One region of the Roseateles aquae genome, then DNA from elsewhere that is predicted to be linked to it. Evidence: riboswitches for the same ligand, from Rfam matches in the RefSeq annotation. Region 1 holds a riboswitch; the other holds the start of a gene.
The links. A riboswitch is a leader RNA that binds a small molecule or an ion and turns the genes downstream of it on or off. The one in region 1 is predicted to bind glycine.

Region 1 (4,422 bases):
TGAAGCAGACCGGAATCAGATGGCCTTCGCGCAGCGCCTGTTCCAGCGGTGCATGCAGCTCGCTGGCGTCGACATCGCCCTCGTTCAGATAGCGTTCGACGAAGTCGCCGTCGACCTCGACCACCTGCTCGACCAGTGCCCGGTGCGCCGCCTCGACCGGGCCGAAGTCCGACTGGCCCTCGCGATTGAAGAAGCAGTCGATCACCCGGCGCCCGCCCTCGGCCGGCAGGTTCAGTGGCAGGCATTCGCGGCCGAACACGCTCTGGATCTGCGCCAGCAGCGCGGCCAGATCGATATCCGGCGCATCGATCTTGTTGATCACGATCAGCCGGGTGCGGCCGCGCGCCGCGGCCGTTTCCATCATCCGCTTGGCCATCAGCTCGATGCCGTTTTGCGCATTGAGCACCAGCACCGCGCTTTCCACCGCCTCGAGCGCGGGCAGCGACTGACCGATGAAATCAGCGGCACCCGGGGTGTCGAGCAGATGCAGGCGCAGGCCCTGATGCTGGAACTGCAGCACCGTGGTCTGCAGCGAATGCTGCATGCGGCGCTCGAGCAGCTCGTGGTCGCTGACGGTATTGCCCTTTTCGACCGAGCCGGCCTGGCTGATCACGCCGGCCTGCAGCAGCATGGCCTCCGCCAGAGTCGTCTTGCCAGCGCCGGCGGGGCCGACCAGGGCCAGCGTGCGAATCGCTGCGATCCCTGGATGCGCCCCGACGGCGCTGCCTGGGCTGCCGGAGGCTGCGCCTCCCTCGTTCTGCGTCGATGGGTGTGCGGCCATGGCGTGCTCCTTGCTGTCGCTGTGCTGAGCCCAGCGTAGAGGAAGCCGGGGCCGGACACAAGGGCCCCGGCCGGCCGGGCATTGGCGCCGAGGCAACGCTTTCGTCGGAGCTCAGGCAGCGAATTTGGGCTGCATCAAGGCCGACTGCTGCGTGGCCGCCGTGAAGGCGTAGTCCAGCTCCGGGCGGCGGCCGTCGACGAGATCGGCCAGCGCCGCGGCCGAACCGCAGGCGTGGGTCCAGCCCAGCGTGCCATGGCCGGTGTTCAGGTACAGATTGGCGACCGCACTCTGGCCGATATAGGGCAGGTTGGACGGCGTGGCCGGCCGCAGCCCGGTCCAGAACTGGGCGCCCTGGCCATCGGTCATCTGCGGGAACAGCTCGCGGGTGCGGCGCACGATGGCCTCGCAGCGCACCAGGTTCAGCGCCGTGTCGTAGCCGTTCAGCTCGGCCGTGCCGGCAATGCGCAGCCGGTCGCCCAGGCGCGAGAACACCAGCTTGTATTCGTCATCGGTCAGCGAGACCTGGTAGCTGTGCTGGGGCGCAATCACCGGCAGCGTGACCGAGTAGCCCTTGGCCGGATAGATGTTCAGCGAGACGCCCAGGTCGCGGGCCAGCGCGCGACTGAACGAGCCCATGCAGAGCACAAAGCGATCGGCCGCCAGGCGGCTGACGACGCCATCGGCGTTGGCGGTGATGACGCGGCTGATGGCGCCGCCCTCGCGTTCCAGCCCGAGGATGCGGGTGTCGTAGCGAAAGCGCACGCCGGCGGCGGCGCAGCGCGCGGCCAGGGCCTGGGTGAACTTGTGCGCGTCGCCGGACTCGTCGCTGGGCGTCATGCTGCCGCCGACGATTTGCGCGCGGCATTGCGCCAGTGCCGGCTCGATGGCCACGCATTCGTCGGGCGTTTTCATATCGAGTTCGCAGCCCTGCTCGCGCATGATGCGCGCCGGCTCCTGCGCGGCCTCGTACTCGGCCTCGCTGGTGTAGAAGTGCAGGATGCCCTGCGTGCGCTGGTCGTAGTCCAGCCCCAGATCGCGGCGCAGCGCGCGCAGCTTGGCGCGGCTGTACAGCCCGAGGCTGACGATGTTGCGGATGTTGTGGGCGGTGCGGCCGGGCGTGCATTCACGCAGGAATTGCAAGCCCCAGCGCCACTGGGCGGCGTCGGCGCGCAGGCGGAACAGCAGCGGCGCGTCTTCGCGCATCAGCCACTTCAGCACCTTCAGCGGGGCGCCGGGATTGGCCCAGGGCTCGGCATGCGAGACGGAGATCTGGCCGCCATTGGCAAAGCTGGTTTCCAGCCCGGCCGCCGGCTGGCGATCGATGACGGTGACCTCGTGGCCGGCCTGACGCAGATACCAGGCGGTGCTGATGCCGGTGACGCCGGCGCCGAGAACGATGATGTGCATGGAGCACTCCCAAGGGTGGGTCGTGCAGGCGCATGCCTTCGCCATGGACAGACAAGCCATGAGCAAGGGAGAGCGTGCGCCTGACGCGCGCCGCTCCCGCTGTCCTTTGTACCTGAGAGATTCAGCGACGGGCCTCCTGCCCCTCGCCTTGCTCCTTCGGCGGGTGCTGCAAAAGCTTGCGGCACCGCTCTCCAGCATTCGGCTTGTTGACGGATCCAGTACGGGGCCTGAGCGAGTATGGGAGCTTGCGCCTTCGGCGGCGGCTCGCCGGGGCGGGCCGCACTCTCCTGAATCCGGCCGCCAGTGTAGCCGCAGGCCGGCGCCGCGGGGGGATGAGGCGAGATGACTTTGTGCACCAGGGGAAATCGCGCAGGCGGGGCCGCCGCTGCAGGCGGCAAGATGCCGGCATTGGCGTGACGGGAGTGGACGATGCAGCAAGGGTTTCGACGCTGGGGTGTGATGGCGGGCTTGTTGGCGGGCCTCGGCCTGTTGCTGGCGGGCGCGGTGCGCGCCGAGTGTCCGCCGGCCGGCATGGTGGCGCAGTCCGCTCCGCCCCGGGGACAGTTGCAGGCGCTGGATGCCCAAGCCCGCGAGGCGCTACAGCCCGCGGCGCTGGCGCTGCTGGACTGCCTGGCCGATCCCCGACCCGAGTTGCGCGATGAGTTCGCGTTCGAAACCCTGTCGGCCTGGCTGCGTGCCGGCCTGCTGACGCCCGCCACCCAACTGGCGCTGCGCACCGCGTTGCTGCGCAGCCTGGCCGAGCCGGCCGATGCCGGCGGCTTTCGCCAGCCCTTTGCGGCGCTGAGCCTGGCCGAACTGGCACGTGCCGACCGGCTGGCGCCGGTGCAGGATGCTGCGCAGCGCGAGGCCTTGCTGGACGCCGCCACGCGCTATCTGGCCGGCGTCAACGATCGGCGCGGCTTCACGCCCGCCGAGGGCTGGCGGCACGGTGTCGCCCACGGCGCCGATCTGCTCTACCAGCTGAGCATGAACCCGGCGCTGACGCCTGCACAGCAGCGCCAGATCCTGCGCGCGCTGCAAAGCCAGGTGCTGGGCGGAGGCACGGAGTTCTACCGTTATGGCGAAGGTCAGCGCCTGGCCGCGCCGGCGCTGCATGCCTTGCTGCGCAGCGAGCTCGACGCGCAGGCTTGGGCCGACTGGCTGGATCAGACGCTGGCACCACTGCGCAGCCCGGCCGCGTTGGACGAGCCACGGCTGCTGCTGATGCACAACGCCCGCGAGTTCCTCTGGCCGCTCTATGTGGCGCTGGCCGAGCAGCCGGACGTTGAGCGCCGCAACACGCTGATCGCACCGGTGCGGCGCTGGCTCAAGCAGCTGCGCTGAGCGGCAGCAGGGTCTTGTAGAAACCCGTGCGCCGTGCGCGGCCGGAATTTATTTCTGCGCCGCTGAATCCTTTTGGAATTTTGCTCACTCTATGTCTGTGTCAGCCACTTTCAGACAGGATTCTCACCATGTTCTTCATCAAGCGTAATCTGCCCATTTGGGAACGCGTGCTGCGTATTGCCGCCGGTGCGGCCATCGGTGCCGCCATGTTCAAGGGCGCACTCAGCCCCGGCCTGACGAGCTATGGGGCTCTGGCCGCCGCCGCCACTTTGGTGCTGACCGCCTTTGTCGGCTTCTGCCCGGCCTGCGCCATGCTTGGCCGGCGCTACTTGGAGAAGTGAAGCCATGATCCGCGCCGAAACGCAATTGATCGAGGCCGCCACGCGCGGCGAGTCCGGCGCGGTGCAGCGCTTGCTCAGCGTTTGTCAGCCCGACCTGAAGCGCTTCGCGCGGCGCACTTGCGCAAGCACCGAGGACGCCGAAGACGCGGTGCAGATCGCGCTTTGGCAGCTCTATCGCAAGATCGGCGCGCTGCGCACCGTGGCGACGTTCGCGACCTGGATGTTTCGCATCGTCGAGCGCGAGTGCTACCGCCTGCTGCGCCTGCGCAGCAAGGCCGAAGACCTGGACGAATTGGCGCCGCAAGACATGCCTCAGGCGCCGGAGTTGCCGACCGATCTGCGTATGGACCTGGTGCGTGCCATGGAGCGTCTGACGCCGCCGTACCGCGAGGTGCTGATCTTGCGCGATGTGCATGAACTGACGGCGCCTGAGGTGGCCGCGCAACTCGGGCTCAGCCTGGAGGCGGTGAAAAGCCGCTTGCACCGAGCTCGTGCCCAGGTCCGCGAACAGCTGCTGGCCAGCGGCTATTGGCTCAAGGACGGCGTACC
Region 2 (4,422 bases), on a different contig from region 1:
GCAGCGCATCGCAGCGCCCCAGGCCGACGTCGATATGACGCAGGGCGGCCGCATCGCTGGCCTCGACAACCGCATCGCGGCAAAGCGAGGCCAGATCGACCGTCTGCATGAGCTGCAGCGCCGCGGCGCCGCCACCATCCTCACGCGCCAGCACCAGCAACTGCTCGACCAGGCGGCTGGCCCGCTCAATGCCCTGCCCCAGGCGCTCTACCGCCTGAGCCTGTGTCGCTGAGTCTGTTGCACGCTGCAAGGATTGAAGCTGCAACTGCAATGCGGCCAGCGGCGAGCGCAGCTCATGCGCGGCATCGGCAACGAAATGCTGCTGAGTCTCGAAGGCTTGGCGCACACGGGCCAGCAAGGCATTGAACTCGTCAATCACCGGCTGCACCTCGGCCGGCAGATTCGCGCCCGCCACCGGCGAGAGATCGGCAGCAGCACGGCCGGCCAACTGCTCGCGCACCCGCGCCACCGGCTCCAAGGCATGGCTGACGCCCCACCAGACCACCAGAGCCAAAAGCGGCAGCATCAGCGCAATCGGCGCGATGGTGCGCCAGGCCAGCTGCCCCGCCATGCGCTGGCGCACGGCAATGTCCTGTGCCACCTGGACGACCTGGTAACGGGTCTGGAAGGAAAAGACGCGAAAGCGCCGGCCATTGGAGCGCTGCTCGGAAAAGCCCAGCACCGCGCGCTGCGGCAGCCAGGCCTCGCCCGGCGAGCGAAACAGCGGCGAGCCGTCGAGCGCCCAGACCTGGACCTGAAAATCAAAGCTCTGTTCTTCGCCCAGCGGCAGCGAGACGGTGCCGCTGCCCACGGTGCCGCGCAGCGACAGCGCCATCTGCTGCATCTGATAGTCGAAGATCTCGTCGGTTTCGCGCAGCGCGGTGTTGTAGGCGCTCAAACCCTGCAGCAGCGCCGCCGCGCTGACGGCGAGCAGCAAGAACATCAGCAGCCGATAGCGCAGCGAACGCGGCACCAGCAGGGCCGCCGCACGCTGCCAGGCGCTGGCGGCTGGCGTGGGGTCAGGTCTTGCCTCACTCATTCCTTGGGCACCCGGTAGCCAACGCCACGCACGTTTTGAATCAGCCCGGCGCCCAGCTTCTTGCGCAGGCCGTGGATATAGACCTCGACTGCATTGCTGGAGATCTCGTCCTTCCAGCTGTAGAGCTTTTCTTCCAGCTGCTGGCGCGACAGCACCATGCCGGGCCGGGCCAGCAGCGGCTCCAGCACCGCCCATTCGCGGGCCGAGAGGCTGACCGGCTGCCCGTCCAGCAGCACCTCGCGTGTGGCAGGATTGATGCTGACGCCCTTGTGTTCGTAGACCGGCTCGGCGCGCCCACTGGCACGGCGCAGCAGTGCGCGGATGCGGGCCAGCAGTTCATGCAGCTCGAAGGGCTTGAGCACATAGTCGTCAGCTCCGGCGTCCAGCCCGGCGATGCGTTGCTCCAGCGCATCGCGTGCCGTGGCGATCAGCACCGGCATCGTCTGTTTGCGCGCCCGCAGCGCCCGCAGCACGCTCATGCCGTCGCGGCGTGGCAGGCCGAGGTCCAAGAGCACCAGGTCATAGCTCTGGCTCAGCAAGGCGGTGTCGGCCAACTCGCCATCGCGCACCCAGTCGACCGCATACCCCTCTGCACGCAGCAACTCGAGCAGTTGCTCGCCAATCATCGCGTCGTCTTCCACCAGCAGCAGTCGCATGCGCAGCGTCGCCTTTCAGTGAGCAAAGGGGCAATTGTCCACGGCGTCGCCAGGCCCGCGCTTAGCCGAAACTTAAAAGCTGCTTCAGCCGCGGGCAAACCATGGCTACAATCCGCCCCGTCAGGAGAGAGCTCTCTAGCGAGAGCCGCCGAAGGCGCAGAGGCACAGGAAGATCCCACGCTTCGAACGCTCAGGCAAAAGGACTGACAAGACGCCCCCACCAGGGCGTTCCTCACTGGAGAGAGGCGGGCCTCGTAGCCCGTCCACCGAAGGGGCAAGCTGCTGGCAATACGCCAGCGGTCAATCTCTCAGGTACCAAGGACAGCGAGGGCAGCTTCCCCCACCCCGGGTTCAGATTTGGGGTGGGCTTCAAGAATGCCCTCGGAGATTGCCTTGTCCGCCGAACTCAAGACCACCCCCCTGCACGCATTGCACATCGAACTGGGCGCCAAGATGGTGCCTTTCGGCGGCTACGACATGCCGGTGCAGTACAAGGACGGCATCCTCGCCGAACACAAGCACACCCGCACGGCCGCCGGCCTGTTCGACGTTTCTCACATGGGCCAGCTGCGCCTGGTCGGCGCCGACGCCGGCGCTGCGCTCGAATCCATCGTGCCGGTCGATGTGATCGACCTGCCCGTCTTCAAGCAACGCTACGCCCTGTTCACCAATGAACAAGGCGGCATCCTCGACGACCTGATGCTGTGCCGCCGGCCGGACGACATCTTTGTTGTCGTCAACGCCGCCTGCAAGGAACAGGACACCGCCCATCTGCAGGCCAAGATCGGCAGCCGCTGCGAAGTGATCAGCCTGCCCGAGCGCGCCCTGCTGGCACTGCAAGGCCCTGAGGCCGTGACCGCCCTGTCGCGCCTGAACCCGGATGTGGCCAAGCTGACCTTCATGACCGGCGGCTACTTCAATCTGGACGGCATCGAGACCTTCCTGACCCGCTCCGGCTATACCGGCGAAGACGGTTTCGAGATCTCGGTACATAACGACCAGGCCGTCGAGCTGGCGCGCAAGCTGCTGGCCCAGCCGGAGGTCAAGCCCATCGGCCTCGGCGCCCGCGACACGCTGCGCCTGGAAGCCGGCCTCTGCCTCTACGGCCACGACATCAACACCGAGACCACGCCGGTCGAGGGCGCGCTGACCTGGGCGATCCAGAAGGTGCGTCGCGCTGGTGGCGCCCGTGCGGGTGGCTACCCCGGCGCTGCGGTGATCGATGCACAGCTGGCCAATGGCGCGGCGAAGAAGCGCGTCGGCCTGATCTCGACCGAGCGCATGCCGGTTCGTGAAGGCGCCAAGGTGATCGATGCTGACGGCAATGAAATCGGCGTCGTCACCAGCGGTTCGCTGGGCCCGACGGTCGGCCAGCCGGTCGCCCTGGCCTATCTGGCTGCCAGCCATGTCGCCGTCGGCACCGCGGTCTTCGCCCTGGTGCGCGACAAGCGTGTGGCGATGACCGTGGCCCCGACCCCGTTTGCGCCGCACCGCTATTTCCGCGGCTGATCTCCAGCCGGGCCTGCTCGCAGGCCCTCTCGTTTTCCCTGATCTTTTCTCCCGACCTCCCTGCTGATTCACGGAGCACACCATGAGCATCAAGTACACGCCCGACCACGAGTGGGTCCAAATCAACGCCGATGGCAGCGCCACCGTGGGCATCACCGTCCATGCCCAGGACGCCCTGGGCGATGTGGTCTATGTGGACCTGCCCGAAGTCGGCAAGAGCTACGCCGAGAAGGAAGTGGCCGGTGTTGTCGAGTCGGTCAAGGCCGCGGCTGACGTCTACATGCCTGTCGATGGCGAGATCACCGAAGTCAACGAAGCGCTGCGCGATGACCCCTCGCTGGCCAACAGCGACCCGCTGGCCGCCGGCTGGTTCTTCAAGGTCAAGCTGAGCAATCCCGCCCAACTTGACGCGCTGATGGACAGCACCGCTTACGACGAGCTGGTGAAGAACAGCTGATCGGCTGTTGATGAAGACAACGGGCACTTGGTGCCCGTTCTTGCATCGGAACGGCCGGGAACACCGGCCGCCGCTGCAAGCGCGATGAATGAACGATTGATGCTCTGACGAGCCGGTATCGGGCCACAAGCCCGCCATGCCAGAAGGATTGCCCCATGTTGATGTCTGCCCTGAAGCCGCTCGGCGAACTCGAAAACGCCGCTGAATTTCACGCCCGCCACATCGGCCCCGATGCCGCCGACGAAGCCGCGATGCTGTCGGTCATCGGCGCGGCCTCGCGCCGTGCGCTGATCGAGTCCATCGTGCCGGCCAGCATCAAGCGCTCGCAGGGCATGCAGCTGCCGCCGGTGGCGTCTGAAGCTCAGGCGCTGGCCGAGCTGAAAGCCGTGGCCGCGCAGAACAAGGTGCTGAAGAGCTATATCGGCCAGGGCTATTACGACACCCTGACCCCTGGCGTCATCCTGCGCAACATCCTCGAGAACCCCGCCTGGTACACCGCCTACACGCCCTACCAGGCCGAGATCTCGCAAGGCCGGATGGAGGCCCTGGTCAACTTCCAGACCATGGTCACCGACCTGACCGGCATGGCCATCGCCAATGCCTCGATGCTCGATGAAGCCACCGCCGCCGCCGAAGCGATGACGCTGGCCGCTCGCGTCGGCAAGAGCAAGAGCACGGTGTTCTACGTTGCTGACGACGTGCTGCCGCAGACGATGGAAGTGGTGCGCACCCGCGCCATCCCGCTGGGCTTCACCGTGCAG

Region 2: linked by a shared signal. The riboswitch ahead of gcvT (glycine cleavage system aminomethyltransferase GcvT) and the one ahead of RQP53_RS23940 (D-amino acid dehydrogenase) in region 1 are both predicted to bind glycine.

The regions. Positions count from the first base shown of each region.
Region 1 is NZ_JAVXZY010000015.1:11,249-15,670, forward strand. Features, by position in the region: gene fusA (elongation factor G) at 1-781, opposite strand, end outside; gene RQP53_RS23940 (D-amino acid dehydrogenase) at 893-2,188, opposite strand; glycine riboswitch at 2,278-2,393, opposite strand; glycine riboswitch at 2,395-2,488, opposite strand; gene RQP53_RS23945 (DUF2785 domain-containing protein) at 2,618-3,532, shown strand; gene RQP53_RS23950 (YgaP-like transmembrane domain) at 3,661-3,873, shown strand; gene RQP53_RS23955 (RNA polymerase sigma factor) at 3,878-4,422, shown strand, end outside.
Region 2 is NZ_JAVXZY010000001.1:145,378-149,799, forward strand. Features, by position in the region: gene RQP53_RS00650 (ATP-binding protein) at 1-1,039, opposite strand, end outside; gene RQP53_RS00655 (response regulator) at 1,036-1,695, opposite strand; glycine riboswitch at 1,807-1,911, shown strand; glycine riboswitch at 1,921-2,030, shown strand; gene gcvT (glycine cleavage system aminomethyltransferase GcvT) at 2,071-3,204, shown strand; gene gcvH (glycine cleavage system protein GcvH) at 3,287-3,661, shown strand; gene gcvP (aminomethyl-transferring glycine dehydrogenase) at 3,817-4,422, shown strand, end outside.